DNA from 2 places in the Arthrobacter sp. Y3223166 genome. Region 2 is predicted to be linked to the other one. Evidence: predicted binding sites of a transcription regulator. Region 2 holds the regulator's gene; the other holds the start of a gene.
The links. Region 2 encodes HspR, which represses chaperone genes until heat shock. Its sites were predicted from a motif close to AAGTTGAGTCNNNNNGACTCAACTT; they were not measured.
Positions count from the first base shown of each region.

Region 1: AC5RUH_RS11045 (ATP-dependent Clp protease ATP-binding subunit) is a predicted target of HspR. The motif match lies at 3,304-3,328, and genes of this name have one in related genera.

Region 1 is NZ_JBNHGE010000022.1:23,635-31,342, reverse strand. Features, by position in the region: gene AC5RUH_RS11050 (TetR/AcrR family transcriptional regulator C-terminal domain-containing protein) at 1-478, shown strand, start outside; gene AC5RUH_RS11045 (ATP-dependent Clp protease ATP-binding subunit) at 692-3,286, opposite strand; gene AC5RUH_RS11040 (LexA family protein) at 3,498-3,872, shown strand; gene AC5RUH_RS11035 (Y-family DNA polymerase) at 3,865-5,223, shown strand; gene AC5RUH_RS11030 (hypothetical protein) at 5,332-5,547, opposite strand; gene AC5RUH_RS11025 (hypothetical protein) at 5,622-6,077, opposite strand; gene AC5RUH_RS11020 (hypothetical protein) at 6,140-6,358, opposite strand; gene AC5RUH_RS11015 (NAD-dependent epimerase/dehydratase family protein) at 6,441-7,511, opposite strand; gene AC5RUH_RS11010 (catalase) at 7,652-7,708, opposite strand, start outside.
Region 2 is NZ_JBNHGE010000043.1:1,411-9,118, forward strand. Features, by position in the region: gene trmB (tRNA (guanosine(46)-N7)-methyltransferase TrmB) at 160-1,071, shown strand; gene AC5RUH_RS14375 (zf-HC2 domain-containing protein) at 1,109-1,768, opposite strand; gene AC5RUH_RS14380 (sigma-70 family RNA polymerase sigma factor) at 1,765-2,262, opposite strand; gene AC5RUH_RS14385 (COG4315 family predicted lipoprotein) at 2,509-3,069, shown strand; gene AC5RUH_RS14390 (heat shock protein transcriptional repressor HspR) at 3,152-3,574, opposite strand; gene AC5RUH_RS14395 (DnaJ C-terminal domain-containing protein) at 3,641-4,609, opposite strand; gene AC5RUH_RS14400 (nucleotide exchange factor GrpE) at 4,741-5,406, opposite strand; gene dnaK (molecular chaperone DnaK) at 5,409-7,283, opposite strand; gene AC5RUH_RS14410 (MMPL family transporter) at 7,428-7,708, opposite strand, start outside.

The sequences.
Region 1 (7,708 bases), on a different contig from region 2:
GTGGAAGGCGGAGTTGAAGCGGCGTGCCGCCTCCGCCCGCGACGTGCTGCGCCGCCACCCGTGGGCCATAGCCTTGATGGAATCGCGCACCGCGCCGGGACCGGCAAACCTGCGCCACCACGATGCGACCCTGGGGACTCTTCGGGCTGCCGGGTTCTCGCTGCCGCTGGCGGCCCACGCCTATGCGGTGCTCGATGCGTACGTTTACGGGACGGCTCTCCAGGAGGCATCGTTGCCTTTCGACGGGCCGGACAGTCTGGCGGAGGTCGGCGGGCCGATGGTGGAGATGTTCACCGTCGAGGACTATCCACACCTGCGGGAGTTCGCCGTGGAGCATGTGCTGCAGCCCGGATACGACTTCAGCCACGAGTTCGACTTCGGCCTCGACCTCATTATCGGCGGCTTGGCGGCGTCGCTGCAGGGCCGCTCCGGGACTGGCGAAGAGACACCAGAGCGGGCCGAGGCGCCCTCGCCCTGAACCACCGGGTCGCGGGCGAGGCCATGGGCCCGGAACCCCTGGAACGCGATTGCAGGCAGGAGGGCCCGTGAGGCCCCGCCTTTATTCCGCATTGTCGTTGGCCTGAACCGGAGCGGCGGGACACCCCACTCCGGTGGAGTGCCCCGCCATCGCTCCGGGGTTGCGATTGGTGCGCGCGGGCACATCAACCGCGCCCGGCGTCAGTCGCCGCCGCTATGCCGCAGCGGACATGCTGTCTGCCGCGACGCGCAGCCCGTCGTCGCCGGCGGCCACGCGGATTCGCCCGCCGTCTGCAACGGCCTCGGCCACCAGCAGGTCCGCGATCCGGTCATCCAGCTCGCGCTGGATCACGCGGCGCAGGGGCCGGGCGCCGTATTCGGGCTCGTAGCCGGCCTCTGCGATCCATTCCACGGCGTCCTCGCCAACCTCCAGCGCGATGCCCTGGGCCGCCAGCCGGGCTTCGGTCTTGCGCAACTGCAGCCGCACGATGGAACGCAGCTGCTCCTGATCCAGCTTGCGGAACAGCACGATCTCGTCGATCCGGTTCAAAAACTCCGGCCGCATGGTTTCGCGCAGCCGGCCCATCACCCGGGCGCGCAGATCCTGCTCGCTTCCGAAGCCGTCCACCCCGTCGTTGGCGGTGAAGCCCAGCGCTCCGCCCTTGCTGGCCAGGAACTCCGAGCCGAGATTGGAGGTCATGATCACAACGGTGTTGCGGAAGTCCACGGTGCGGCCCTGCCCGTCGGTAAGGCGTCCGTCGTCGAGGACCTGCAGCAGGAGATTGAACACGTCCGGGTGGGCCTTCTCCACCTCGTCCAGCAGCACCACAGAGTACGGGCGCCGGCGGACGCGTTCGGTCAGCTGGCCGGCCTCGCCGTAGCCGACGTAGCCCGGAGGGGCGCCGACCAGCCGTGAGACGGTGTGGCGCTCGCCGTATTCGCTCATGTCGAAGCGCACCATGGCGTCCTCGTCACCGAACAGCGACTCCGCCAGGGCCTTGGCCAGCTCGGTTTTGCCCACACCGGTCGGGCCCAGGAACAGGAAGCTGCCGACGGGCCGGCCCTCGTCCCCCATGCCGGTGCGGTTGCGCCGCACGGACCTGGCGATAGCGGTCACCGCATCATCCTGGCCAATCACCCGGGCGTGCAGGTCCTCCTCCAACCGGGCCAGCCGCTGCCGGTCGCCCTGGGTCAGCCGGGCGGCCGGAATGCCGGTGGCGCGGGAGATGATCTCGGCGATCTCGGCCTCGCCCACCACATCGGAAGACGCGACGCCGGGGCGGGCCCCGCCGTCGTGGTCTTCCGTGGCACCCGGGGCCGACTGCTGGGCGGAGGCGGCTTCCAGCCGGGCCTTCAGCTCTTCGATCTCGTCGCGCAGCTTCGAGGCGTCCTCGTAGCGTTCCTCGGCGACGGCGGCGTTTTTGGCCGACTCCAGCTCGGCCAGCCGGCCGCGCAAGGCCTCCACGTCAACGCGCGGGCCGCGTCGCAGGCTCAGCCGCGCGCCGGCCTGGTCGATCAGGTCGATCGCCTTGTCCGGCAGGAACCGGTCGGTGAGGTAGCGGGAGGACATCTCGACGGCGGCCCGGATCGCTGCCTCGGTGTAGGCCACCTGGTGGTGTTCTTCGTAACGGTCCTTGAGGCCGGACAGGATGCGGACGGCGTCCTCGATCGAGGGTTCTGAGACCATGACGGGCTGGAAGCGCCGCTCCAGGGCAGGGTCCTTCTCCACCTTGCGGTACTCGCCAAGGGTGGTGGCGCCGAGCAGGTGCAGTTCGCCGCGGGCCAGCCGGGGCTTGAGGATGTTGCCGGCGTCCATGCCGCCCTCGCCGCCGCCGCCGGCACCGATCACGGTATGCAGTTCGTCGATGAACACGATCAGTTCGCTGCTCGCGGCGCTGATCTCGTCCAGGGTCTTGGTCAGGCGTTCCTCGAAGTCGCCGCGGTAGCGGGTGCCGGCCAGCATGCCCGGCAGATCCAGCGACACCACACGCTTGCCGCGCAGCTGTTCCGGGACGTCGCCGGCCACGATGGCCTGCGCCAGCCCCTCGGCGATGGCGGTCTTGCCCACGCCGGCCTCGCCGATCAGCACCGGGTTGTTCTTGGTCCGGCGCGCGAGGATTTCGATGGTTTGGGCAATTTCGTCCGCGCGGCCGATCACCGGGTCCAGCCGGCTCTCCCGGGCCTGGGCCGTCATGTCGGTGCCGAACTGGTCCAGCATGGGAGTTTCCGACCCGGTGCCGGTGCTCTGTTGCGGGCCGGTTGCAGGGGTGGGGCCGTCGGGCTGCGCCGCAGCTGTCTCCGCCGCGTGCTGCAGTGCCTGCGGGGTGACGCCCGCGCCGGCCAGGATCTGGCCGGCGGGGGTCTCCTGGTTCAGCACGAAGGCGGCGAAGAGGTGCTCGGGGTCGATGTAGGTGGAGCCGAACGCGCGGGCCACCTGGTGCGCGTCCAGCAGGGCACGCTGCGCCGACGGCGTGAGCGACGGCGTTTCCCGGGTCGGGCCGGTCTTTTCCGGCAGGCCCTGCTCCGCGGAACGCGCGATGGTCTGCGGGTCCGCGCCGGTCAGCTTGATCTGGCTGGCGGCCGGCTCCTGGCCGACCATGACGTGCAGGATGTGCAGCCCGTCCACCTCGATGTGGCCGAGGCCTGCGGCGAACCGGGCTGCCTGCGCCAGCACCTCATGGGTGCGGCGGCTGAGCAGCCGGGTGAGGTCGACCGTGCGGGATTGGGCCGCCCGCTGGCCCTGCAGGTAGCGGGCCAGGAACTCGTCGAATGAACCGTTGCCGGAAGCTGGTCCGAAGAACAGTGGCATGGATAATCCTCCTGTGGAACGTGAGTGCCTTCGACTCATGTTAACGCCTCTACGGCAGGATTATTCCAGAAGCTACCCGAACTTGAGTGCAGCTGGCTCATATGTAGGCCGCGGCAGGCCGGTGCTACTGTTGGATTCGAAGCTTTGTTCGAAGACGGGGGTCGGGATGTTCGGTGTAGAGCAGCCGTCGGATGCGTCGGCGGGCCCGGAGATGGGCAGCGGAGCGCCCGAGGAGGCGCGCGGTTTCCCGTCGCCGGCCAGGGACTACTTCCACGGCGGCATCGATCTGAACCGGCACCTGATCCGTGACCGCACCAGCACCTTTGTGATGCGGGTGGCCGGAAACTCGATGGCCGCGGCCGGGATCAGTGATGGCGATGAGCTGATCGTGGATCGCTCTTTGACCCCGCGCGACGGTTCGGTAGTGGTCGCGGTGCTGGACGGGGAACTGGTGGTCCGGCGCCTGCATCTCACCGCGGACGGCGTGCGCTTGCAGGCGGACGACGGCGGCGTTCCCACCGAGGTGGGCGAACTCGCCGACCTGAGCATCTGGGGCGTCGCCACCCGTTGCCTGCACCATGTCTAGCGCCCCCGTGCCCGGGGCAGGCGGGGCGGCCTCCGGCCAGCCGTCGGGCTCCGGCGGAGCGACCTCCGGCCGGCCCGGCGAACGGATCGCGCTGGTGGACGTCAACAATTTCTACGTCTCCTGCGAGCGGGTCTTCGATCCGTCCCTCGAGGGACGGCCCGTCGTCGTGCTCTCCAACAATGACGGCTGCGTGGTGGCGCGCTCCGAGGAGGCCAAACAGCTGGGGCTGAAGACCGGGACGCCGTGGTTCCAGGTGGCGCCGCGGGCCAAGGCCTGGGGGCTGGTCGCGCGGTCCAGCAACTACGAGCTGTACGGGGACCTAAGCGCCCGGGTGATGGAAGTGCTCGGCCGGTTCGGGGCCTGGCAGGAGGTCTATTCGATCGACGAGTCGTTCCTGGGCCTGCCCGGCGACGAGGCCCAGTTGCTGGAGACTGCCGGCCGAATCCGTGCCGCAGTGATCCGGCAGGTGGGCGTGCCGGTCAGCGTCGGCGTGGCGCAGACCAAGACGCTGGCGAAGTTCGCCAACCACGTTGCCAAACGGAATCCCCAGATGGCCGGAGTGTGCTCGCTGGGCTCGATGCCCGCTTCCGACATCGCCTGGATCCAGTCACGCGTCCCGGTCACCGGGCTGTGGGGCGTGGGCGGACGGACGGGGAAACGGCTGAACGCCCTCGGGATCGAGTCGATCGCAGACCTCAAGGCCGCCGACCCGCAGGCAATCCGCAAAAAGTTCTCCGTGGTGCTGCAGCGAACCGTGCTGGAGCTGAACGGGACGCCCTGCATCCCGCACGCGGAGGAGCGGGCCGACAAGCAGCAGATCATGTTCTCGCGCAGTTTCTCCACGCCGGTGACCACCCTCGAGCAGATGGACCAGGTGATGGCGGTCTATGCCCAACGCGGGGCGGCCCGGATGGCGGCCGAGGGACTGCGCGCCTCGGTGCTGACGGTGACTGCGGGGACCAGCAGGTTCGCCGGCGGCGAGGCATCGTTTCCCGCGGCCAGCGTCAACCTGGCGACGCCCACCCAGGATCCGATCCAGCTGACCAAGGCTGCCGTGGCCGCCATGCGCGGCTGCCTGACTCCGGGCGCCCACTATGTCCGGGCAGGGGTCCTGCTGTCGGGGCTGGAGCCCGCGGCCGGCCAGCAAACCTTCGACCCCTTCGTCAGCGATTTGGAACAGCGGCACATCGGCGACCTGCTGGGCGCGGTGCGTACCAAGTTCGGCGAAGCCTCGATCGGCCTCGGTCAGGGCGGGCTGGCGGCCCCCGCGGCGTGGTCAATGAAACGCGAATTTTCCTCGCCACGCTACACCACCGAGTGGAGCGACCTGCCGGTGGTCAAGGCGGATTAACCGGCTGTGCACCGGGTCGCGTCGCAGCGGCGCAACGGGCACGGCAGCGGCCGAACAGTGGCACGGCAGCGGCCGTATCTCGACGGCCGCTGCCGTGCCCGCGGTGGATCAGTCGCTCGGGCTCGTGTCGGTGGTGAGCCCGCGGTCGTCCGGCGTTTCCTGGTCCTTCTCTTCAGCCGGCCCGGGCGCGATGTTCATGCCCTCCTTGCCCTCGGGCTCGGGGGCGGAATCGGCCGCCTGCTGCTCCTGAGCATCCGGCGGATCTGCCGCGGTGCCCGACTGGTCCCGCGGACCTTTGACCTGGCCGGTGTCGTTCTCCGTCATGCCAGTCCTTCCCTCTGCCGTTAATGCAGGCGGAGCCCCGGCGAGGGGCCCGGCCCGCCAGAATCCCGGGCGGGTTAAACTCCGGGCGGGCGCAGGTCGTCGTCCCTGTTGAGGGTGGCGGGGCCGTCAGGCATGGTGCCTCCCTCGCCCGTCCAGCTCTGCCCGAGTTCATCGTTCTGCGCCGGATCCGACATGGTGGTGTCGCCGAGGGTGGTGGTGCCCGTGGTGCCGCCGGCGGTGGTCGTGGGGCCAGTGGTGCCTCCGTCGTCCTTACCCGAACCGTGGTTGCCGGGCAGCTTGGAGGTCGCCGCGGACCCTGCCTTCTTGGCCGCTTCGGTAACACGGTCGGCGACGCCTGGTGCCTTTTCCTTGACCAGGTCCGTGGCTTCGTGCACTTTTTCCTGGACCGCTGGGTTCTGCCAGAACTCCTGGCTCTTGGCCTTCAAGGAATCGTAGGCGGACCTTCCGGATTTCGAACCCAGGACGAATCCGAGGGCGATGCCGGCGCCGAATGTGAGTTTCCCTTTCACAGCGTGCTCCTGTCTGTAGACGGTTGATGGGCGGTGCTAGGTGGAGGTGCGGGCGGTGCCAGTCAGCCGGGGAAAGGCGCGTTGGGCGCGTCCCCGCGGCCGTCCTGGTCCTTGTCACCGTAGGCCTTCTTGACCAAGTCGTCGGCGAGTTTCTCGTCACCGTGGACCGGGATGTGGGCCTCGTTGACTTCCTTGTCGATGCCGCCTGCGTCGGCGGGAGTCAGAGTGTCGTCATTCGCGTCGTCCGGGTGTTCCGGGCGCCGCTCCTCGTTCGGATTCATCAGGTCCTCCTTCTCGAGCGGGTCGTCCTGTGGGATCAGACCGGGCAGCTGCGCTCTTCGCGCGGCTTCCCATGGGGCCACACTACGCGCCGGTCTCCGGCTTCGCACGGGTCAAGCGGCTGCGCGGGCGCATCGCGGGGGATTCCGTGACCCCTCCGGCCCCGGCCATTCCCGCCAGGACTTCACGGATCGCCGACAACGAATCCACCTGCGGTATCCAGCCGAGTTCGTCCCTGACCCGGCTGGTGTCCATGACCGGAGCGTAGCGGGCCATGTCCACCCAGCCGGGGTCGCTGGCCAGCAGCCGAAGGGACCACGCGGCGCCGACCAACTGCCGCACCAGCGGCACGGGAACGGGCAGCCAGCGCCGGGCACCGAACAGGGAGGCGACGAGTCCGGGCGTTACCACCGGTTCGGCCGCCACGTTGAAGGCACCCCTCGCGCCCTGGTCCAGCACCCGCCAGTAGGCGTCCGCCACGTCGTTGGCATGCAACGCCTGGAAGATGAACTCCTCGGGGAACGGGAACAGCGGCAGCCGTAGCCGGTTGACGAAGAACTTGGGGATCCACCGGCCCACAAAGTAGCGGCCGATCTGGCTGCCGGCCTCGGCTTGGAAAATCAGGCCGGGCCGCAGCCGCGCCACCTTGATTTCCGGGTGATCGTCGGCGAACTCGTCCAACAGCGCTTCCTGCTGGCCCTTGAACCGGCTGTAGTGCGAGCTGGCGATGCCTCTGGCCGGCCAATCCTCGCGGACACGGGAGTGCTTCGGTCCGGGGCTGTACGCGCCGACCGACGAGGCGCAAACCACCTGCCCGACGCCGGCGTTGGTGGCAGCGGCGAGCATGTTCGCGGTGCCGTCCACGTTCACCCGGCGCAACTGCTCTTCATCGTGGTTCGGTTGCAGCAGCCACGCGAGATGGACGACGGCGTCGCATCCCTTAAACGCCTGCGTCAACCTTTCCCGGGCATCGCGGGAGGCGATGTCCAGCGAAACCCACGTGACGCCGTCGTACGGTTCCGTCGTGGCATCGGGCAGCCGCCGCGCGATGCCGACGATCTCCACGTCGTCCGCGCGTTCGCCCCGCGCCTTCTGCAGCCGGCGCAGCACTGCTGTACCGACGTTCCCGCTGGCTCCGACCACCGCGACTCGCATGGACAGACGCTACCGCGGATGCCACGGCTTGGCGAGGGCCGGCGGGGCGGCCGGCCGCCGGAATCCGTGCAGGATTCGGCCGAGGGCCGGGTATCTCCGCAGGTCATCCGCAGCTTAAACGTGCAGGTCGCGCGGTGACGCTACCGCTCCACTTTGACGCGTTCGTTGGGCACGCAGTGCGTCATGGTTAGCCCCGA
Region 2 (7,708 bases):
CAACCGCCCGGACCTGTCCGGTCACGTCGTTAGACGGAAAGCGGCGGCGCAATTGAAAGCGTTCATCGACGCAGGGAAACGCGTCAAAGTGCGCCTCCGAGTAGCACCAGTCTAGCAGCACGTCCGGGCCGCCCGCGCACGGGCGATACTCTGGTGGGGATGACCAGCGACTCCCCCACCCCTGATTTTCCCGCGAACGACGACGGTGCGCGCCTCGCGCAGCCCACCCACCTCGCCCGTCCGGTCAGCTTTGTGCGCCGCGGATCCCGGCTGCAGGGCCGCCGCCAGCAGGCCTGGGACGAATACGGCCCCAGGTTCGCCGTGGACCTCCCGCGCCACGGCGGCGACACCACCGTGGACCCGGACTATGTCTTCGACGCGGCGGCAGCCTTCGGACGCGAGGCACCCCTGATGGTGGAGATCGGATCCGGCCTCGGGGAGGCCGTCTGCCATGCGGCGGAGCAGCACCCGGAGTGGAACTTCCTGGCCCTGGAGGTCTACCGGCCGGGGCTGGCGCAGACCCTGCTGCGGATCGGCCAGCACGGCCTGTCCAACGTGCGGGTGGCGCAGGTCAACGCGCCTGACGCCCTCGCGAGCATGCTGCCCGAGTCCTCGGTCGCCGAGCTCTGGGTGTTCTTTCCCGACCCGTGGCACAAGACCCGCCACCACAAGCGGCGGCTGGTGCAGGAGAGCTTCGCGGACCTCGCCGCCCGCGTCCTGCAGCCGGGCGGAATTTGGCGCCTGGCCACCGACTGGTCCGACTACGCGATCCAGATGCGCCGGGTGGCCGACGCCTCGCCGGACTTTCGCAACCTGCATGCCGGCGAGCGCACCGGCAAGGACAGCCCGCTGACCCAGGTCTGGGAAAGCGGCGTGGAAGGCGTGGTGGGCGGCGCCCCGGTGCGCGAAGGCAAGATCCCGGTCAGTACCGGAAATGCCAGCACCGGTGAAGGCATGGATGAGCACGGCGGCTGGGCGCCCCGCTTCGACGGCCGGACCATGACCAGCTTCGAGCAGAAGGCCCACGACGCCGGGCGGATGATCTTCGACCTGGCCTACCGCCGGAACTGATCCCCGCCTGAGCTAAACCGCACTGGACCCCGCGGGCTCAGTCCGTAACCACTGCCGCCAGCGTTGTGTCCGCCCCGTTGCGCAGCTCCACCTGGACAATCTCGTCGGTGGCCATGGCGCAGGCTGCGGTGAGCGTGGCGCGGCCCGCCGGCGTCGCCTGCCAAGAGGCCACCTGGTAGGTGTAGCCGGTGTCTCCTGTCACCCAGAGGGTGAGTAGTCCGTCCCGCGGCAGCTGCTCCCCCGCTACCTGCATCTCGGTGCCCCACGCCTTGTGCACCAGCGCCAGCTCCAGCTGCAGGCCGCCGTCGGCGGTCATCACATAACTCTCCGTCGCCGGCGGCTGCTGCTGCTGGGTCAGCAACGGCCCGATGGCCGCCCCGGCGACCAGGCACACGCCCGCCACCGCCGCCACCAACCCGGCCCACCGCCGTCGCTCCTTCCGCCGCCGGCGGGCGAGTTCGTCCACCAGTTCCCGGGTGCGTTCCTCGACTTCGTGTTGCGGCGGTGCCGCCAGCTCCAAGGCGGCGTCGCGTGGCAGCGCGTCCAGCAGATCGGGCAGCGTTTCCAGCTCCGCGGCCTCCCGGCGGCACGCGGGGCAGGAGGCCAGGTGTTCTTCGAAGCCCGCCCGTTCGCGGCGGTCCAGTCCGCCCAGCACATAGAGGCCGAGCAGTTGGTGCTGTTCCTCGTTGGCATTCACTGCTGCCCCACCCCCATCTCGTCCAGTACGGCACGCAGGGCCTTGGCCGCGTAGAACGCCCGCGACTTCACCGTGCCCAGCGGAATGCCCAGCGACCGGGCGGCTTCGGACGACGTGAGCCGCTGGTAGTGCAGGGCGAGGATGATGTTGCGGTGCTCGGGGCTGATGCGTGCCAGCGCTTCCTCCATGACCACGCGGAGCAGGAGCCGCTCCAGCTGGTCTTCTTCGCTGGCCGGCTCGTCCTCGCCCAGGCCGGTCTCGCCCGGCCGCCGGGTGCGGCGCCGGTAGCCGTCGATAATGACATGCCGGGCGGTTTGGTAGAGGTAGCCGCGCATGTTGTCGGTTTCCGGGCCGCGCTTCCACACCCGCAGGATCGTCTCCTGCACCACGTCCTCCACCTGGTCCGCGTCGGAGGTCGCCGCGCGCACGAACCGGCGCAGCGCCGTGGCGTGGTCGCGGTAGAGGCGGGCCACGGCCTCGTCGTCCAATGCCACGGCCGCCTCCTTCCTCCCGGCAGCCCCGGCCGCCCCGCCGGCGGCGGACGTCCCAGTGCAGCGTCCCACACGGCGTCCTACCGGGTACGACGACGGCGGCGGCGTTCCGGTTCATCCAGCCCGCGGGATCCACTCCGCCCGACGTTGAACCATTGTGGGTGCGGCCGGCGTCTTTGCCAATAGCGGGCCGCGCGCCCCGCGGCACGACGTTCCGGGCACCGCCCGGGAGACCGCAAAAGGAACCCCATGAAAATCACGCAGACAGCCGCGGCAGCCCTGCTGGCCGCCGCCATGATGGGCCTCGCCGGGTGCGGAGGAGGCTCGGGTACGGAAACGCCTGCCGGCCCGGAGGCACCGCCGGCAGGCGAGGCGCCGACGACGGGCGCCCCCGGAATGACCACGCCGGCGGCGCCGGAGACAGACGGCGGGGAGACCGGCGGCGCGCAGGCATCCGGCGCCGCCTCTACCCTCACGACGGCCGAATCCGACCTGGGCGAAATCGTGGTGGACGGAGAAGGCATGACCGTTTACTACTTCACCAAGGATGTCCCGGACTCAGGCGAGAGCGCCTGCACGGGCGACTGCCTGGCCGCGTGGCCGCCCGTGCTGGCCGAGGAAGAGCCGGAACTCGACGGGGTCACCGCGGAGGTGGGCCTCATCGACACCCCGGACGGGCAACAGCAGGTGACGCTGAACGGCATGCCCATCTACTACTGGGCGCAGGACAAGGCCACGGGAGACACGACCGGACAGGGCGTGAACGACGTCTGGTTTGTGGTCGCCCCCGACGGCGAAATGATCAAGTAGCTCCACGCCGCCATCCTGCCCGCAGCCGCCTGCCCGGGGACGGCAGCTGCGGGCGTCCGATCACAGGCGCCGGCCGGACGGGTCAGCGCTGCGGCCGCCAGACCATCAGCGCCTGGCTGCGCGGACGCGGCCGCTGGCCGCGGGCCAGCGTCACCACGTCGCCGGCGAGGCCGGCGGCGAACACCCGGCTGGAGTCGGTGCCCCGGCGCTGCCGTGCCATCAGTTCCTCGGAAAGGTCCCGGACCTGGGCCTTGAGCGCGGCGACCTCGTTTTCCAGCTGGAGGATGCGCTTGATCCCTTCCAGCGAGACGCCCTCCTGGGACAGCCGCTGGACCTCACGCAGGGTGTTCACGTCCTTCTGCGAATAGCGGCGCTGCCTGCCCCGCTGGCGCGACGGAGAGACCAGGCCGAGACGGTCGTACTGGCGCAGCGTCTGCGGGTGCATGTCCGCCAGTTCGGCCGCCACCGAAATCACGAAGATCGGCGCGTTCATATCGATGCTCATGGTGCTCTCCCTCCTGCGCTTCGCGCGTTTCCCGTCCGGACTGTCCCGACCTGTCGTAACTTCCCGCTACAGCCTGGCCTTGGCGGCAAGATTCCCGCGCGGGTCGGACCCGGCAGTCGCCGCCGCGAAGGCGTTAACCGCGTCTTCGGCCTCTTTTCCAAGGTTCTGCGGGACCACCACGTCGATGGTCACGAGCAGGTCGCCGGTGTTCTTGGAGGTCTTCACCCCGCGTCCCTTCACGCGGAGCGTTCGGCCGGAGGGTGTTCCTGCCGGCACCTTGACCTTGACGAATTCACCCGTCAGGGTCGGCACGTCGATCTGCGCGCCCAGCGCGGCCTCCGGGAACGTGACCGGGACGTGGATCCGGATGTTGTCGCCGTCGCGCTGGAAGAACGGGTGGGGCTTGACGTTGACGGTCACCATCAGGTCGCCCGCGCCGGCGGGGCCGGCCTGGCCCTTGCCGCGGACGCGGACCTTCTGGCCGTCTTTAATCCCGGCCGGGATCCGCACGTCGATCACTTCGCCGCTGGGTTCGCGCAGCCCGATGGTGGTGCCGTTGATGGAACCGGCGAAGGAAATGCTGGTGGTTGCGGTGCGGTCGGCGCCCCTGCGCGGGGGCTGCTGCTGCGGGAAACCGCCGAAACCGCCGAACAGATCGGCGAACTCCGGCGGCACGGTGCCCGCGGAGCCGGGGCGGGTGCGGGTGCCTTGGCCGAACAGGTTGCCGAAGATGTCCTCGAAGCCGCCCGCGCCCGGCCCGCCGGCGCTGCCGGGACCGCCGGCGCTGAAGCGCGCGCCGCTGCCCATGGCGCGGATCGCGTCGTACTGCTCGCGCTCCCCCGGGTCCGAGAGGACCGAGTAGGCCTCGGAGATGTCCTTGAACTTCTTTTCCGAACCCTCATCCCCCCGGTTGGTATCCGGATGGTGGGTCCGCGCGAGCTTGCGGTACGCCTTCTTGATGTCCGCGTCGGATGCGTCCTTGGAGACACCGAGGATCTTGTAGAAGTCCTTCTCGACCCAGTCCTGGCTAGCCATGCAGGCGCCTCCTTTCAGTTGTCACAAAGTCTATGGGCACCGGCGCCCCCGGACGGTGACGGGTTGGCCTCCGAGCGTCCGAAGGCCAACCCGTCATCAGGGGCTGGGCGCCGTGGCGCCCGCTGCCGGTGTCATTCTGCCGGTACGGCTACCACTACCTGGGCGGCGCGCAGTACCCGGTCGCCGGCCCTGTAGCCCAGGCGCAGGACCTGGCTGACGGTGTCCAGCTCCACCTCGGCGTCGGGCTGCTGCATCAAGGCCTCGTGGATGTTCGGGTCGAATTCGACGCCGGTCTCCTCGATGCGGGCCAGGCCGTAGGTCTTGAGCACACCGTCCAGCTTGGTGGCAATGGCCGCGAACGGTCCGTCCGCGAGATCGCCGTGCTGGCGCGCCGCGTCGATGTCGTCCAAGACGGGCAGCAGCGAGTTCAGCACGCCGATGACGGCCATCTCGCCGGCCACGGCGCGGTCGCGTTCCACCCGCTTGCGGTAGTTCACGTACTCCGCCTGCAGCCGGAGCAGGTCGTTCTTCAACTCCTCGGCCTCCTGCGACGTGCTCCCCTGGGCAACAGATTCCCCGGCCGGGACCTCGGCCCCGTTCAGGATCTGCTCCGCCTGGGCCAGCGCGTCGGCGTCGGCGCCCTGGCCGGCCGCGGGGGTTTCTCCCGCGGCCTGCCCGGCGTTCCCGGCTGCTCCCGAAGCGCCGCGGACCTGTCCGGTTTCCGGATCGATCTTGCGGTTGTCGCGGAAGTTCACCGGCTCGCTCTGGTGTTCTTCTTCGTTACCTTTTTCCGCCATGGTTACTTCTTCTCGTCTTCGTCGACCACTTCGGCGTCCACGATGTCCTCGTCGGCCGCACCGGAGCCGGCATCGGAGGCACCGTCGCCGGCGGCCGCACCGTCACCGGCCGCGCCGGAGGCCTGCGCCTGCGAGTAGATGGCCTCGCCCAGCTTGGTCTGGGATGCCTGCAGCTTCTCGAACGCGGCCTTGACCTCGTCGTCGTTGTCCTGCTTTTCCAGTGCGGACTTCAGGGCGTCGACGTCGGCCTTGACCTCGGTCTTGACCTCTTCGGGCAGCTTGTCGTCGTTGTCGGCGAGCAGCTTGTCCACCGAGTAGGCCAACTGCTCGGCCGAGTTGCGGACGTCGGCGGCCTCGCGGCGCTTCTTGTCCTCGGCGGCGTGCTCTTCGGCCTCCCGCACCATGCGGTCGATGTCATCCTTGGACAGCGCGGTGCCGCCGGTGATGGTCATCGACTGCTCGGCGCCGGTGCCCTTGTCCTTGGCGGACACGTGCACAATGCCGTTGGCGTCGATGTCGAAGGTGACCTCGACCTGTGGCACGCCCCGCGGCGCCGGCGCGATGCCGGTCAGCTCGAAGGTGCCCAACGGCTTGTTGTCGCGGGTGAATTCGCGCTCGCCCTGGAAGACCTGGATGGCCACGGAGGGCTGGTTGTCATCCGCGGTGGTGAACGTCTCGGACCGCTTGGTCGGGATCGCGGTGTTGCGCTCGATCAGCTTGGTCATCACGCCGCCCTTGGTCTCAATGCCCAGCGACAGCGGGGTGACGTCGATCAGCAGGACGTCCTTGCGCTCGCCCTTCAGGACACCGGCCTGCAGGGCGGCGCCAACGGCCACGACCTCGTCGGGGTTCACGCCCTTGTTCGGCTCCTTGCCGCCGGCCATTTCCTTGACCAGTTCGACGACGGCGGGCATGCGGGTGGAGCCGCCGACCAGCACGATGTGGTCGATGTCGGAGACCTTGATGCCGGCTTCCGTGATCACGTCGTGGAACGGCTTCTTGGTGCGCTCGAGCAGGTCCGCGGTCAGGTCCTGGAACTTGGCCCGGCTCAGGTGCTCGTCCAGGTGCACCGGTCCCTCCGGGGTGACGGAGAGGTACTGCAGGGAGATGTTGGTGGAGGAGGCCGAGGACAGTTCCTTCTTGGCCTGCTCCGCCGCTTCCTTCAGGCGCTGCAGGGCGATCTTGTCCTTGGACAGGTCGGCGCCCTTGGACTTGGCCTGCTGCAGCAGGAAGTCGACAACCCGCTGGTCCCAGTCGTCGCCGCCGAGGCGGTTGTCGCCGGAGGTGGCGCGGACCTGGATGGTGGAGAATTCGTCCTCGTCCTTGCCGACCTCCAGCAGGGACACGTCGAAGGTGCCGCCGCCGAGGTCGAAGACCAGGATCAGTTCGTCTTCCTTGCCCTTGTCGAGGCCGTAGGCCAGGGCCGCCGCGGTGGGCTCGTTGACGATGCGCAGCACGTTCAGGCCGGCAATTTCGCCGGCTTCCTTGGTGGACTGGCGCTCGGCGTCGTTGAAGTACGCCGGCACGGTGATGACCGCGTCGGTGACCTTCTCGCCCAGGTAGGACTCGGCGTCGTGCTTGAGCTTCTGCAGGATGCGGGCGGAGATTTCCTGGGCGGTGTAGTTCTTGCCGTCGATCTCCACCTTCCAGTCGGTGCCCATGTGGCGCTTGACCGAGGCGATGGTGCGCTCGATGTTGTTGACGGCCTGGCGCTTGGCGATCTCGCCGACCAGCACCTCGCCCGACTTGGAGAACGCGACGACGGACGGCGTGGTGCGGCCGCCCTCGGCGTTGGCGATGACGGTGGGTTCGCCACCCTCCAGAACTGAAACAACGGAGTTGGTGGTTCCGAGGTCGATACCTACTGCACGAGACATACGCGTGTCCTTCCTTTGCGGCCGCCGCAACGGCCTGGATTACTGTGGCGGCCCGACCCCCGGACTATCCGGGCGGCGCCGCGGTGGCGGCAGCCGATGTGAGCCTTCTGCACTCAAGTTTACTCGGACAACAGGCTTTGTCAATCAAGTTGAGCGCACTGGACTCAACTTCTGCTCCGCCGGGTCCCGCGAGAGGCCCCGGCGGGACAACTTGGCCGGCCACCAGATCTTCGGTCCGAGGTCGTAGGAAAGCGCCGGGATCAGCAGCGACCGCACCAGGACCGTGTCCAGCAGGACCCCGAACGCCACGATGAACGCCAGCTGGACCAGGAACAGGATCGGGATCACCGCAAGCGCGGCGAAGGTCGCCGCCAGCACCACGCCGGCCGAGGTGATGACGCCGCCGGTGGAGCCCAGCCCCCGCA